Regions from separate parts of the Allobosea sp. BE125 genome, predicted to be linked through region 1. Evidence: riboswitches for the same ligand, from Rfam matches in the RefSeq annotation. Region 1 holds a riboswitch; the other holds the start of a gene.

What was found. A riboswitch is a leader RNA that binds a small molecule or an ion and turns the genes downstream of it on or off. The one in region 1 is predicted to bind thiamine pyrophosphate.
Region 2: another riboswitch for thiamine pyrophosphate. It lies ahead of thiO (glycine oxidase ThiO); the one in region 1 lies ahead of thiC (phosphomethylpyrimidine synthase ThiC).

The regions. Positions count from the first base shown of each region.
Region 1 is NZ_JAVDTY010000014.1:169,519-177,365, reverse strand. It holds gene J2Y55_RS26275 (sensor domain-containing diguanylate cyclase) at 1-1,493, shown strand, start outside; TPP riboswitch at 1,677-1,781, shown strand; gene thiC (phosphomethylpyrimidine synthase ThiC) at 1,857-3,770, shown strand; gene J2Y55_RS26265 (hydroxyethylthiazole kinase) at 3,779-4,540, shown strand; gene thiE (thiamine phosphate synthase) at 4,537-5,181, shown strand; gene J2Y55_RS26255 (hypothetical protein) at 5,334-6,212, opposite strand; gene dnaK (molecular chaperone DnaK) at 6,601-7,847, shown strand, end outside.
Region 2 is NZ_JAVDTY010000008.1:51,258-59,104, reverse strand. It holds gene cysE (serine O-acetyltransferase) at 1-385, shown strand, start outside; gene J2Y55_RS18295 (LysR family transcriptional regulator) at 349-1,284, opposite strand; gene J2Y55_RS18290 (serine hydroxymethyltransferase) at 1,409-2,731, shown strand; TPP riboswitch at 2,793-2,924, shown strand; gene thiO (glycine oxidase ThiO) at 2,982-4,166, shown strand; gene thiS (sulfur carrier protein ThiS) at 4,163-4,375, shown strand; gene thiG (thiazole synthase) at 4,377-5,153, shown strand; gene J2Y55_RS18270 (serine hydrolase domain-containing protein) at 5,293-6,666, opposite strand; gene J2Y55_RS18265 (DUF3126 family protein) at 6,984-7,196, shown strand; gene J2Y55_RS18260 (hypothetical protein) at 7,338-7,847, opposite strand, start outside.

The DNA.
Region 1 (7,847 bases):
AGCATCATCGTGCTGTGGACGATCGCCGCATCTATCTGGGCCGACCCGTTCAAAGCCGGACCGGTGGTCAGTGGATCATCACGGTGTCTCGGCGCCTCAATCATCCCGATGGCGCTTTCGCCGGCGTGGTCCTGGCGACGATCGACGCCGGATATTTCTCGCAGTTCTATCGCCGGTTCGACATCGGCCCCAACGGGGCAATCACGCTGCTGAGCGCCGATGGCATTCTGCTTGCGCGCAGCGTCGATAACGACACCTATGTCGGACGAGACATGTCGGCGACACCTCTGATCAGGGACAGGATGTCCCGGCCCGCCGCCAGCGTCTATTATTTCAAATCACCGCTGGATGGGCTGCAACGTCTGAGTTCCTTCAGGTTCAGCGAGCGATATCCGCTCCTGGTGCTGGCGACGGAAGCCCAGGATGACGTTCTGCTGCGCTGGCGCCAGGCCGCCATCGCCCGGATGGCCTTCGTGCTGGCTTTGACATTGGTGATTGGCGTCATCGGCCTGCATCTCGTGCGCCAGCTCTATGAGCGTCAGCGTATGGCGGCAGCGCTGATCGCCAAGGAGGCCGATTTCCGCCTGCTCGCGGAAGCATCCAGCGACATGGTCACCCGGATCGATTTCGACGAGCGCATACTCTACGCTTCCCCTTCCTCCGCGAGCGTTCTGGGCTGGGACCCCGCGCAGCTGGTCGGAACGCCGGCTCTGGCCGGCGTCAACCCGGAGGACTTGCCCCGGGTCGAACAGGTCGTCGCTGCGCTGAAGCGCGGCGAGGTCGAGGAAGCCAGGATCATCTACCGCACGCGCCACCGGGAGAAGACCGAGATCTGGATCGAGACGACCTTGCGCGTGACGAGGTCCGATAGCGGCACGATCGATGGCGTCGTGGCGATCTCACGCGATATGACCGAGCACAAGGATCTCGAAGACAAACTCGCGGCGCTGGCGACCTTGGACGGGCTGACGGGGCTCGCCAATCGCCGATGTTTCGACGAGCGGCTGGAGCAGGAATGGGCGCGGGCCTCGCGAGAGGGCACCGCCCTTTCCGTGCTGATGATCGATATCGACCATTTCAAGAAATTCAACGATCGTTACGGACATCCCGCTGGAGATGGCTGCCTGCGTGCTGTGGCCGCCGTCTTGGCCGCGCAAGCACGACGCCCGGGCGATCTGGCCGCGCGCTATGGCGGGGAAGAGTTCGCCCTCCTCTTGCCGGATACGAATGCCGAAGGCTGCGAGCTGGTCGGTAAGAGGTTCTGCGATGCGCTTCGCGACATCCAGATGCCGCACGGGTCGAACCCTCCGTCCGGGCTCGTCACGGCGAGCCTTGGCGGCGCGACCATCTGGCCGAACTCCCATGCAACGACAGGTCGCGCCTCGTTGGTTGGAGCAGCTGATCGGGCGCTTTATTCCGCCAAGGACGGCGGGCGTGATCGCATGGTCATGTCGGGACGAGTGCTGCCCTGGCCGCGCGCCAGGAGCGCCTGACCCGCAACAATGCGCCTCACCGGAATGCGCCGCTTCCGAAGTCGGCTCCGCACGATCTCTCGCTGCCGCCGTCGCGCCGAAGCGCCGCCGCTATCAACGAGGCGATGAACAGATGGCAATGACGCCATGCGAGCCGAGCGCTGTTTGCCGGTTGCGCGCGGGCGTCATCGCGCCTAACTTCCCAGCCGTTCCGAGGGGTGCTCGCAAGAGCTGAGATGGCCGTCCAGGCCGAACCCATCGAACCTGATCCGGGTCATACCGGCGGAGGGACTGGAACGCGGCTTGCGCAGAATCGCGGCCGCAGACAGCGCTAGACCGCTTCGACGCCGGATCTCCTGAACCTTGGACCAAGGAGGAGATCCCATGAACGTTCACACCAAGTCTGCCAAAAACAGCGTCAAGGCCACGCCCAAGTTTGGTGCACCGACCGGCGTCACCACCGGCCCGATCATCGGCTCGCGCAAGATCTATGTCGCGCCGCCGGAAGACCCGACCATGCGGGTGCCCTTCCGCGAGGTGCAGCTTTCGACCGATGCAGAACTACCGGTGCGCATCTATGACCCGTCGGGGCCCTTCACCGAGAGCGATGCCAGGATCGATCTGAACCAGGGCTTGCCGCAGCCACGCCGCGCCTGGCTCGACGCGCGCGGTTTCGACACCGTTCCCGGCCGCGAAGTCACCGCCGCCGACAATGGCAACATCTCGCCCGAGAACCTGGTGCCCGCCTGTCCGGCTGAGCGCCCGGTGCTGACGGCCAAGCCCGGCCAGATGGCGACGCAGTTCGAATTCGCGCGCGCCGGCATCATCACCCCTGAGATGATCTATGTCGCGCATCGCGAGAATCTCGGCCGCGTCGCCATGCTGGAGGGCGCGAAAGAGCGTCACGCCGATGGCGAGAGCTTTGGCGCGAGCGTACCGGAATTCGTCACGCCCGAATTCGTGCGCAGCGAGATCGCGCGCGGGCGGGCGATCATTCCCGCCAACATCAACCATCCGGAACTCGAGCCGATGGCGATCGGCCGGAACTTCCTGGTCAAGATCAACGCCAATATCGGCAATTCCGCCGTCACCTCCGGCGCCGCCGAGGAGGTCGAGAAGCTGGTCTGGGCGATCCGCTGGGGCGCCGACACGGTCATGGACCTGTCGACCGGGCGCAACATCCACAACATCCGCTCCTGGATCCTGCGCAACTCGCCGGTCCCGATCGGCACCGTGCCGATCTACCAGGCGCTGGAGAAGGTCGGCGGCGATCCGGTCAAGCTCGACTGGGAGGTGTTCAAGGACACGCTGATCGAGCAGGCCGAGCAGGGCGTCGACTACTTCACCATCCATGCCGGCGTCAGGCTGCCCTATGTGCCGCTGACGGCTTCCAGGGTGACCGGCATCGTCTCGCGCGGCGGCTCGATCATGGCGCGCTGGTGCCTGGCGCATCACAAGGAAAGCTTCCTCTACGAGCGTTTCGACGAGATCTGCGAGATCATGCGGCGCTATGACGTCTCGTTCTCGCTCGGCGACGGCTTGCGTCCGGGCTCGATCGCCGACGCCAATGACCGTGCCCAGTTCGCCGAGCTGGAGACGCTGGGCGAGCTCACCAAGGTTGCCTGGGACAAGGGCTGCCAGGTGATGATCGAGGGCCCCGGCCATGTGCCGATGCACAAGATCAAGGAGAATATGGACAAGCAATTGCGCGAATGCGGCGAGGCGCCCTTCTACACGCTTGGACCGCTGACGACAGACATCGCGCCGGGCTACGACCACATCACCTCGGGGATCGGGGCTGCGATGATCGGCTGGTTCGGCTGCGCCATGCTCTGCTATGTCACGCCCAAGGAGCATCTCGGCCTGCCCAACCGCGACGACGTCAAGACCGGCGTCATCACCTACCGGATCGCGGCTCATGCCGCCGATCTCGCCAAGGGGCATCCGGCGGCCAAGCTCCGCGACGACGCGGTCAGCCGCGCGCGCTTCGACTTCCGCTGGGAAGACCAGTTCAACCTGGCGCTCGACCCCGACACCGCCCGCGCCTATCACGACGAAACCCTGCCGAAGGACGTGCATAAGGTCGCGCATTTCTGTTCGATGTGCGGGCCCAAGTTCTGCTCGATGAAAATCACGCAGGATCTGCGCGCCGAGGTCCTCGCCATGGGCGAGAACGAGCGCATCGCACTTGACCAGGCGGCGGCGCAGATCGAAACGGAAAGGCATGCGGGCATGGCCGCGAAGTCGCAGGAATTCCTTGCGAAGGGCAGCAATCTCTACCTGCCGGCGGCCGAATGAGCACGACCATGAGTATGACCATGACGGAAGACCATCTTGATGCCGCCCGCGTCGCCGCCGTGCTGGCGCGCGTGACGGCGCAGCGGCCGCGCGTGCAATGCCTGACCAACACGGTGGCGCAGAACATCACGGCCAACATGCTGCTCGCCTTCGGGGCCATTCCCTCGATGGCGATCCATGTCGACGAGGTCGCGGCGATGGCCGATGGCGCGGGCGCGATCCTGATCAATATCGGCACGATCAACGCCGAGAGCGAGCTCGCCATTCCCAAGCTGCTGGAGGTGGCGCGCGACAAGGCCAAGCCGCTGGTCTTCGACCCCGTCTTCGTCGAGCTCTCGCCCCTGCGCCAGCATGTGGCGCGCGAGGTGCTGCGCCTGCGCAACATCGTCGTGCGCGGCAACGCGACCGAGATGGCGGCGCTCGAAGATGTGCTCCAGGCCGCTCGCGAGCACAATCTGACGCTGGTCACGACCGGCAAGATCGACCGCATCGAAGGCGCGCGCGGCGCGTTCTCGGTCGCGCATGGCCACCCCCTGATGACGAAGGTCACCGGCGTCGGCTGTGCGGCCGGCGCCCTGATCGCGGCAGCTTGCGCGGTCGAGAGCAACCCGGCCCTGGCGGCGGCCGCGGCGTTGACCGCCTATGGCATCGCCGGCGAGATCGCCGCCGAACGCAGCAATGGGCCCGGCAGCTTCGCTGTCGCGCTGATCGACGCGCTGGCGGGCATCGACGAGGCCACGCTGCGGGCGCGGATGGGAGAAGACGGTTGAGCGTCGATATCCTGCTCTACGGCCTGGTCGATCCGCAGATCGCCAGGGGCCGTTCGCTCGCCGAGCTCGCCCGGGCGGCGGCCAAAGGCGGCGCGACGCTGATCCAGTACCGCGCCAAGGCGGCCTCGACGCGCGAGATGGTGCGGGAGGCCCGGGCGATCCATGCTGCGCTCGCGGGCAGCGGCGTGCCGCTCTTGATCAACGACCGCGTCGATGTCGCTTTGGCGGCCGGCGCGGACGGCGTGCATCTGGGCGCCGACGACATGGAGCTTGCCGACGCCCGCCGCCTGCTCGGCGAGACCGCGATCATCGGCGCGACGCTGGGAGAGGCGGCGGAATTGCCTTACCTCGCCTCGGCGCGCATCGACTATGCCTGCGTCGGCCCGGTCTTTGCCACGCAGCACAAGGACGATGCCGACATCCCGCTCGGCCTCGACGGCTACGCTGCACTGCGGCGGCAGGCCGCCAAGGCGCTGGGTTTACTCCCGGTCGGAGCGATCGCCGGCATCAATGCGAGCAACGCCGCCTCGGTGATGGCCGCCGGCGCGGACGGGGTCGCCGTGATCGGCGCGATGTTCGGGAGCGACGATGTCGAGGCCGCGACGCGGGCATTGCGGGCTGCGGTCGAAAAGCGCTGCTGACAAGCATCCCTGCCGTCATTCCGGCGCGGGCAGAGCGTTTTCGAGCGAAGTGGACACCGGTTCGCGTGAAGAAAACGCGTTAAAACAAGGAGCCAGAGCATTTCTGCGATTTGGAGAAACGCGGAAATGCTCTGGTGTCGTGAATCCCGTTCTTACTGCGTCGGCGTGAGCGGCAGCGGGACCGGCTTCGGACGCGGCTTGGGCTTGGCAGCGGGCTTCGGCTCGCTGGTGATGCCGAGGCGCGCCCGGATCGATGCCGCCCGCGCCTCGGTCATGCGCGCGCCGCAGAAGCCGAGCGAGCCCTCGCGCTGGAAGTCGCGGCAGGTCAGCTCGCGCTCGGCGGAGAAGCTCGCCTGCTCGCGCGCAATGGCGCGTTGGTCGACCGCATCGCCCTTGGCGCCCAGCACCCGATAGCCCTCGCGCACCGCCCTTTCGGCCGTGCCACGCGCGGATTCGATCTCCTTGGCGCGCGAGACGAGCGTGCGCGAATCCGGTCCCCACAGGCCGCGCGGATCGATCCGACAGGCGGCGGCCTCGACGACGCAGGGCTGCGTCGGTTCGACCACGAGGAAAGCGCCGTCGAGCACATCGAAGACGATCGGGCAGATCGAGGCCTCGAGCTTATAGCGCGGCACGCCAGCGGGTCTTCCCAACGATGTCAGCGGCACCGGCGCATCGCCGAACGAGATCGCGCAAGGCTCGACCAGATTGCTGGCCTGGAACCCCTCCGCCTTGAGCTTCAGCCCGTAGCCCGCCGCGGTCTTCTCGAAGACCGCATCGCCGAAGCCGCCATTGCGCTTGAGCGTCCGGCCAATGATCGCCTCCTCGCCCGCAACCTTGATCGCCGGCATCACATGGGCACGCGGCGTCGCCGCTGCGCCACCGGAGGCAGGCGGCGCAGCCTGATGGGCGCCAGCCTGGTTCAGCGGCTGGGCGCCGGGCAATTGCAGCGGCTGTGCGCAAGCGAGCGTCGTCCCGCCGGCAAGGGCGAGCAGGACAAGGCTCGAAGCAAGGCGCAGATGTCGGTTCACGTCACAACCCTGGCGAAGACTCGACCGAGCGAAGGCATGCAAGTCCAAAGAAGGCTCGGCAAGCCCGAAGAAAGCTTGGGCATTCCGCCTTGAATGACGGGGGCCGCGCCGGTACGCAAGGACACAAGCGCAACACCGGCTGGGAATGATCCGGTCGCGACACACCCGGTCCTAGCGACGGCGCCAGATTCTTAATCGGCTCTCGTGTCTTGCAAGGGCGGGAACACCCTCACTATATACGCCGCCAAGAGGCGGTTTCATCACCGTTCGACGTGGAATGCCGGATTCGCTCGCCGCAGCAGGCGGGGGCGGCCCGGTCCATGGGCCGGAAGGCGGCGCTCAGGCGTCGCGGGCCGGCGATCTGCTCAATTTAAAAGGGATCCCCTCCATGGGTAAAGTTATTGGTATCGACCTCGGCACGACAAACTCCTGCGTCGCGGTCATGGAAGGCTCTACACCCAAGGTCATCGAGAATTCGGAAGGTGCGCGCACCACGCCGTCGATCGTGGCCATCACCGATGACGGCGAACGCCTCGTCGGCCAGCCGGCCAAGCGCCAGGCTGTCACCAACCCCGAGCGCACCTTCTTCGCGATCAAGCGCCTGATCGGTCGGACCTTCGACGATCCGATGACGCAGAAGGACATGCATCTCGTCCCCTACAAGATCAAGAAGGCGGCTGCGGGCGACGCCTGGGTCGAGGCCGACGGCACCGACTATTCGCCCTCGCAGATCTCGGCCTTCACCCTGACCAAGATGAAGGAGACCGCGGAGGCCTATCTCGGCCAGCCGGTCACCCAGGCCGTCATCACGGTCCCGGCCTATTTCAACGACGCCCAGCGCCAGGCGACGAAGGATGCCGGCCGCATCGCCGGCCTCGAAGTGCTGCGCATCATCAACGAGCCGACCGCGGCAGCGCTCGCCTACGGCCTCGACAAGAAGTCGGCCGGCACGATCGCGGTCTATGACCTCGGCGGCGGCACCTTCGACGTCTCGATCCTCGAGATCGGCGACGGCGTCTTCGAGGTGAAGTCGACCAATGGCGACACCTTCCTCGGCGGCGAGGATTTCGACATGCGCCTCGTCGAATATCTCGCCGAGGAGTTCAAGCGCGAGCAGGGCATCGACCTGAAGAAGGACAAGCTCGCCCTGCAGCGCCTGAAGGAAGCCGCCGAGAAGGCCAAGATCGAGCTCTCGACCACGGCCCAGACCGAAATCAACCTGCCCTACATCACCGCCGACGCTTCCGGGCCGAAGCATCTCGCCATCAAGCTCTCGCGCGCCAAGTTCGAGAGCCTGGTCGACGATCTCGTCCAGCGCACCATCGAGCCCTGCAAGAAGGCGCTCAAGGATGCCGGTCTTTCGGCGGGCCAGATCGACGAGGTCGTTCTCGTCGGCGGCATGACCCGCATGCCGAAGGTCCAGGAGGTCGTGAAGCAGTTCTTCGGCAAGGAGCCGCATAAGGGCGTCAATCCGGACGAGGTCGTCGCCATCGGCGCCGCGATCCAGGCCGGCGTGCTGCAGGGCGACGTCAAGGACGTGCTCCTGCTCGACGTGACCCCGCTTTCGCTCGGCATCGAGACGCTGGGCGGCGTGTTCACGCGCCTGATCGACCGCAACACCACGATCCCGACCAA
Region 2 (7,847 bases), on a different contig from region 1:
GACCGACATCAATCCGGCCGCGGTGATCGGCAAGGGCATCTTCCTCGACCATGCCACGGGCCTCGTCGTCGGCGAGACCACGGTGATCGAGGACGATGTCTCGATGCTGCAGGATGTGACGCTGGGCGGAACCGGCAAGCAGGGCGGCGACCGCCATCCCAAGATCCGCAAGGGCGTGCTGATCGGCGCCGGCGCCAAGATCCTCGGCAATATCGAGATCGGTCAATGCGCCCGTGTCGCGGCGGGCTCGGTCGTGCTACAGGCCGTGCCGCGCAACAAGACGGTCGCCGGCGTGCCGGCCAAGGTCGTTGGCGAGGCCGGCTGCGCCGAGCCGTCGCGCTCGATGGATCAGATCCTGGCCGGAGATTGCGGCAGCGCGATCTGAGCTGGTTGCGCCTGCGTTTCGAGCAGGCTGTGTGCGATCTCGCGCCGGCTGGCATGCGCGCTTGCTTGTGAGTTCAGGACGAGCGTGAGCGCGTCTCCGGTCGGCATCGCGTCAGCGAAGGGGGCGATGAGCCTGCCGTCGCGCAGATGCGGCGCGATCAGGCTCATCCGGCCCATCAGCACGCCGGAGCCCGAGAGTGCGGCATCGAGCGCCAGGCTGTAGAGCGAAAAGGAGGGGCCGCGGGTCGGGTCGATCGTCCCGATGCCCCCAGCAAAGGCGAGCCAGCGCCGCCAATCCTCGCGCCAGACAGCGTCATGCAACAAGGTCGCGCGCGCCAGATCACCGACGCTCGTGAGCGCGCGCGCGAGTGCCGGCGCGCAGACCGGCAGGATCACGTCCGGGCCCAGCGTCAGCGCGTCGACGGGGAGCGTCTCGGGGCCGAGATAGAACAGCGCCAGATCATGCGGCTCGCGGCGTGGATCCGGCGGCTGTTCCATCGCCGAAACGGAGATCTGCAGCCCGGGAAACGCCGCTTGCAGCGCGGCCAAACGCGGCGAGAGCCAGAGCTGGGCGATGCAGGGCAGGGCGGCGATGGTCAGTGCGCTGCCTTCATGCCCGGCGCGCAAGTCCTGTATCGCCTGCCCCAGCGTGTCGAAGCCGCGCGTCAGCTTGGGCAGGGCGCTACGCGCTCCCTCCGTGAGTTCCACCCCCTGGGCGAGGCGGCGAAACAGCGGGAAGCCGAGCCAGGCTTCCAGTTGCCGGATCTGCTGCGTCACCGCGCCGGCGGTGACGCCGAGCTCTTCGGCTGCCTTGACGAAGCTCTCGCAACGCGCCGCCGCCTCGAAAGCCCGCAAGGCGTTGAGGGATGGCAGGCGCGGGCGCGGCGGCTTGACGGGCATGGCGGATCATCTCTTAGGCTGAGATTTTCTCTGCCTGCGAGCGAGGATTACTCGTTTGCGCAGCCTAGCGCAAACCGGTCATATCGTTCGCATCGTGCGGGATTATCGCGAGGAGGATCAATCGATGACGGCTCTGGGCAGGCGCGACTGGGTTCCGCAAGCGAGCGAGGATTACGTGCTCGGCATCGCCGCCGAGACGGCTGGCCAGTCGCTCGACGCGGTCGCGGCGCGGATCGCGGCGCTGACGGTCGAGAACCGCAACATCCATGAGCGCGACTGCATCAACCTCAATCCCGCGACCAATGTGATGAACCCCAAGGCCGAGGCCGTGCTTGCGGCGGGGCTCGGCGCCCGGCCCTCGCTCGGCTATCCCGGCGACAAATACGAGATGGGGCTGGAGGCGATCGAAAAGATCGAGATCATCGCCGCCGAACTCGCCGCCGAGGTCTTTGGCGCGAAATACGCCGAGATCCGCGTGCCCTCGGGCGCCATCGCCAATCTCTATGCCTTCATGGTCGCGGCCAAGCCCGGTGACTGCATCATCGCGCCGCCGGGCGCGATCGGCGGCCATGTCACGCATCATGGCGCCGGTGCCGCAGGGCTTTACGGCATCGTTACCCATCCCGCCCCGGTCGATCCGGTGAACTACACCGTCGACCTTGCGCGCCTGCGCGAGGATGCCCTGCGATTGAAGCCCAAGCTGATCTCGATCGGCGGCAGCCTCAACCTCTTCGCCCATCCGATCCGCGAGATCCGCGCGATTGCCGACGAAATCGGCGCGATCGTGCTGTTCGACGCCGCGCATATGTCGGGCATGATTGCCGGCCATGGCTGGCAGCAGCCGCTGGAGGAGGGCGCTCATCTGATGACGATGAGCACCTATAAGAGCCTGGGCGGCCCACCCTCGGGCCTGATCGTCACCAACGATGCCGAGATCGCCAAGCGGCTCGACGCCATCGCCTATCCCGGCCTGACCGCGAATTTCGACGCGGCGAAATCGGCCTCGCTGGCGATCACCCTGCTCGACTGGAAGGCGCATGGCCGTGCCTACGCGCAGATGATGGCTGAGACGGCCAAGGCGCTGGGCGAGGCGCTGGTCGAGCGGCAGGTGCCGGTCTTCGCGCGCGACCGCGGCCTGACGACCTCGCATCAATTCGCCATCGAGGCTCACAGCTATGGCGGCGGCCAGGCGGCGGCCAAGACGCTGCGCGCCATCAACATCCTGAGCTGCGGCATCGGCCTGCCCCTGCCGGAGGTGGCGGGCGACGTGAACGGGCTCAGGCTCGGCACGCCCGAGATCGTGCGCTTCGGCATGACGCCCGCCGACATGCCGGAACTGGCCGGCTATATCACTGAGGGCCTCAGCGGCTCGCGGCCGGCAGAAGCGGTGGCCAAGGATGTGACGGCGTTCCGGGCGCGCTTCCGCGAGCTGCATTTCATGCGGTGACGGTTGGCGCTCCCCACATTGGCGCGCACTTGACCAGCGGCCGTCGAGCTTTCACAGTCGTCGTCATTCCAGGGAGATCCCCGGCAAGGGGCTGAGACACCGCTGGCAGACCGGGACAACCCGGATAAGCGCGCGGAAATCCTTCGAACCTGATCCGGTTCATACCGGCGGAGGGATGGATTTCCCGGCTCAAGCCGGCGGCCCGCAAGGCCGCAGATATCCTCGCCCCCGTCGCGGCGAGGAGTTTGCGATGAGAGGCCCACCCGACACCAGTTTGCGCCGCCAGCAGGCCCGCCCGCCCGATGCTCCGGCGCCGCCGGCCGCGACGGATGTCGCCATCATCGGCGGCGGCGTGATCGGCCTGATGACCGGTTGGCGATTGCTGCGCGCCGGCCTGCGGGTCGCACTCTTCGAGCGCGGCACGCTCGGCCAAGGCGCGAGCCTCGCTGCCACCGGGATGCTGGCGGCAGCCGCCGAATTCGAGCCCGGCGGCGAGGAACATGTCGCGCTCGCCCTGGAAAGCCAGCGTCTCTGGCCGAGCTTCGCTGCCGAATTATCGGCCGATGGCGGGCTCGATATCGACTATCGCAGGGATGGCATCCTGCTTGTCGCCACGACGCGCGACGAGGTGGCGCGGCTGCGCTTCCGCCATGAGATGCAGCGGCAGGCAGGGCTTGCGACGCTGTGGCTCGACGGCGCCGCCTGCCGAGGCTTTGAGCCCGGCCTGCGACCCTCCGTCGTGGCCGGCATCCATTGCCCGGGCGACCATCAGGTCGACCCGGTCAGGGTGATCGCGGCTCTGCGGCAGGCCTTCATCGGACGCGGCGGAATCCTGCTCGAAGGCTTGGCGGCAACGCCCCGGCTGCAAGCCGGGCGCGCCGTGGGCGTCACGACGAAGCAAGGGCTGGTGAAGGCCGGGATCGTCGTCGCCGCCGGCGGGGCCTGGACCGAGATAGCGGGGCTCTCCCTGCCGTTGCGGCCGCTCAAGGGGCAGTCGCTGGCGCTGGCATGCCCGCCGCACCGGCCGCTGCTCTCGCGCATGGTCTGGACCGACCAGGTCCATCTCGCCCCCAAGAGCGACGGCACGCTGATCGTCGGTGCGACCATGGAGGAATGCGGCTTCGACGATGCCGTGACGGCCGGCGGCGTCTACGCGCTGCTCGAAGGCGCGCGACGCATCCTGCCCGGCATCGAGGAGCTGCCGATCGCCGCAATCTGGTCGGGCTTCCGCCCGACCAGCACTGACGACGCGCCGATCCTCGGTGAGACCCGGATTCCAGGCCTGCTCCTCGCCACGGGACATCATCGCAACGGCTATCTGCTGGCCCCTGTCACCGCGGTGGCGATCACGCAACTCGTCACCGAGGGAGGCATCACGGGGCCTGCCGCATCCTTCGGATCGGAGCGCTTTTTTGCACAGGAGGCAGTGGCATGAAGCTCATCGTCAATGGACGCGATCACGACAGCGCGGCGCAGGATCTGCTGGCGCTATGGCGGGAGCGCACCGCCGAGCTCGATCTGCCGGGCCCGCAGGGCTTCGCCATCGCGCTGAACGGGATGGTGGTGAAGCAGTCGCAATGGCAGCTCACGCGTCTGGCGTCCGGTGACCGCGTCGAAATCATTCGCGCTTTTCAAGGAGGTTGAGATGAGTGCCGCAGAACAGCCCTTCACCCTGGCCGGAACGCAACTCGGCTCCCGCCTGCTGATCGGGACGGCCGGCTATCCCAACCAGCGCATCATGGTGGATGCGGTGGCGGCCAGCGGGGCGGAGATCGTGACCTTGTCGCTGCGCCGGATCTCGCTGGCGGGCCATGGCTCCGATACGGCGCAGCTTTTGTCCGGCTACCGCTTCCTGCCCAACACGGCTGGCTGCGAGACGGCGCGCGACGCCGTCCTGACGGCGGAGCTCGCCCGCGAGGCGCTTGGAACCAACTGGATCAAGCTCGAAGTCATCGGCGATCGCGAGACGCTCTATCCCGATGTCGGGGAGCTGCTGGAGGCGACGCGCCAGCTCGTCGAGATGGGCTTCGTCGTGCTGCCTTATTGCAATGACGATCCGGTGGTTTGCGCGCGCCTCGCCGATCTCGGCGCCGCTGCAGTGATGCCGATGGGCTCGCTGATCGGCTCCGGCATGGGCGTCGCCAACCCTGCCAATCTCGAATTGATCTGCGCGCGCTCGGCCGTTCCCGTGATCGTCGATGCCGGGCTGGGCACGGCGTCGGATGCCGCCATCGCGGTGGAATGCGGCGCAAGCGCCGTGCTGCTCAACACCGCTATAGCCAAGGCAAAGGATCCGGTCCGCATGGCCCGCGCCATGCGCCATGCCGTCGCGGCCGGTTGGGATGCGCGCGGGGCTGGGCGCATTCCGCGCCGCGGCCGCGCCGAAGCGTCGAGCCCCCAGCTCGGGCTCGTCGGTTCGTGAACGCGCCGGAGCCGAGCCCGGGCCTGAGCGACGGGTTCTAGAGCGTTTTCGAGCGAAGTGGCCACCGGTTCGCGTGAAGAAAACGCGTTAAAACAAGGAGCTAGAGGATTCTCGCGATTCGGAGAAACGCGGAAATGCTCTAGGCGTTGTCGCTCTGGTAGCGCGCGAGCATCTCCGCCTTCAGCGCCGCTTCCGAGACGACATGCGCGCCGCCGAGCCAGACCGACTCGATGCCGCCTGCATCGTCGCGCACCAGCCGCGCCGTTTCGCCGGGGCTGTTGAAGGAGGAGGCCTTGACGATCCGGCCGCGATCGGGGGCTTCGATCGCGATCTCGCCGGCATCGAGGAAGGGGCTGAACAGGGTCGGGTTGGCAATCAGCACCTTGTTGGCGAAGGGCACGAGGTCGCCAGGGTTCCAGATCGTCCACCAGCGCCCGGCCCAATCCTTGGTCGCGGCCGAGGGGGCGCCCAGCTCCTGGAAGCGCTTGAGGATCTGGACGAGGCCGTCGAGCCAGGGATGGGCGAGGCCGTCGATGGCGTTGGTCAGCACCGAGATCGTCAGATCCTGCTCCGGCAGGACGGCAGTGCGGGTGATGAAGCCCTGGAAGCCGCCGGAGTGGCCGAACCAGGCCCAGTCGCCCTCGCCGCCGGAAATGGTGCCGAGGCCGTAATGGCGGCCTAGGCTGCTTTCCTCGTCGGTCCAGAGCCGGCGGCTCATCTCGCGGCGATTGAGGGGCGAGAGGATGCTGCGCTCTGCCTTCGGCGAGAGCTGCGCGAAATAGCGCGCGACATCGGCGGCCGTGGCGACGAAGCCGGCGGCAGACATCATCGCTTGGCAAGGATTGTCGCCGGGCACGACGACGCGATGTCCGAGCGGCCATTTCGGGCTGTGGCCCCGAGCCATCGGGCCGGTCCAGAGGCCGATATCGGGCATGGTTTCAGCAAGCCCGGCTGCCGCTACGACCTCCCTGGCGATCCAGTCGGCATAGGGCTCGCCCGTCACCGCCTCGATCACCAGGCCGAGCAGGCCAAAGCCGTGATTGGAGTATTTGAGGCGCTGCGAGGCGGGCAGGATGGGCGGCAAGGCCAGGTCGGCGAGCAGTTCGGCCTTGTCGCAATAGGGCTTGCGGTCGAAGAACTGGCCGTTGTCGGGACCGTCGCGCGTCAGGCCGGCGCTGTTGGAGAGGAGCTGCGCCAGCGTCACGGTCGCGACCTCGGGATGGAGGCGGGGCACGAAGCTGCCCGCCTTGTCGTCGAGGCGCAGCCGCCCGGCCTCGACCAGGCGCAGGATGCCGGCCGAGGTGAAGCTCTTCGAATGCGAGGCGATGCGGAAGCCGTGGCGCGGCGTCAGCGCCTCGCCTGTCGTGATGTCGGCCTTGCCGAAGGCGGCTTCCAGCACGATCTCCCGCCCGCTCGCGATCGCGATGGAGCATCCCGGCTGGTCGTGATGGCGGAGCTGGAATTCGAGCCAGCTGGAGGCATAGGCGAGGGCGGCAGGCAGCCACGGCGTCATGGGGCGATCCGTCATGAGCGAAGGGAGCGCTCACTATTGCAGATCGCGGCGGCGCGTGCAGGCGCGCCAGGCGGCGGTGGCTATGCGGGAATGGAAGAGCATTTGCGAGGAGCAGCGCGATGACACAATCCAAAGGGGGCGTGGAGCGAGGCCTCCTGGATTGCTTCGCGAAGCCTGTGCTCGGGCTTGCCGAAGGCAAGACCCGGGTGCTCGCAATGACGGGTGAGGGTTGTGTGATTGGCGGCTAGACAGCCTTCCGGCTTGCCCTTCCGGCCCCGTCATGGCATCCGTCCCGGCAACCGATAAGGACCGATACCGTGGACAAGACAGAACTCGCCAAGCTCGAAGGCTACCTGCGCCGCACCTTCGCCAACCATGCGATCAGCGTGCGGGCGCGCATGAAGAAGAACGATTCGGCCGAGGTTTATCTGGCCGACGAGTTCATCGGCATCATCCATGTCGATGACGAGGACGGCGACCGCTCGTTCAACTTCACCATGGCGATCCTCGACGTCGATCTCGAGGACTGAGACATTCCGCGAGGGCGGTTGTCTGACGCGGCCGCCTGCGCTTCCGGTGCTCACGGACAATAGTCCGCTGCGCTCCGGTTCTCGCCGACCACGCCAGCCGACTCGCCCTGGCGAAATGTCGGACGGCGCTTGAACGTCGGCTCAGCGCAGCATGCCGTCGATGGTGCGGCGGACGCCGCCGATCATCAGCTCCCAATCGGCGATGATCCTGCGCGGGAAGCGGATGTTGACGTCGATGCCGCGGTGGCGAAACGTCACCCGGCAGAGTTCGTCCAGCGCGGCGACTGCCGCTGTGTCGAGCGGGCAGCGCGCCGCGAAGCCGCGCCCGTCGGGCACCGAGACATAGAGTTCGTCGCCCTCATAGGGCGAGCCTTTGCGGAAGCCGCGCACCACCAGACCGCCGGGATTGGACCAGACCGTCGGCGTCAGGAAACGGGCATAGACGGCAAGTTGCGTCGCCGGCTCGTTGACCTTGTCGGGCGGGCTCAGCGTCACCAGCAGGCGGTTGCGGTTCTGGGCCGGGCCGAGATCCGGCCAACCCAGCCGGAGGCGCACCATGCCGACGAGGCGGCTGGAATCGTCGGCCTCGGCGCCGGTCAGGTCCTGGGGCACCATCAGCACGCTGTTGCCGATGCGGGCGGGCTGGAGCAT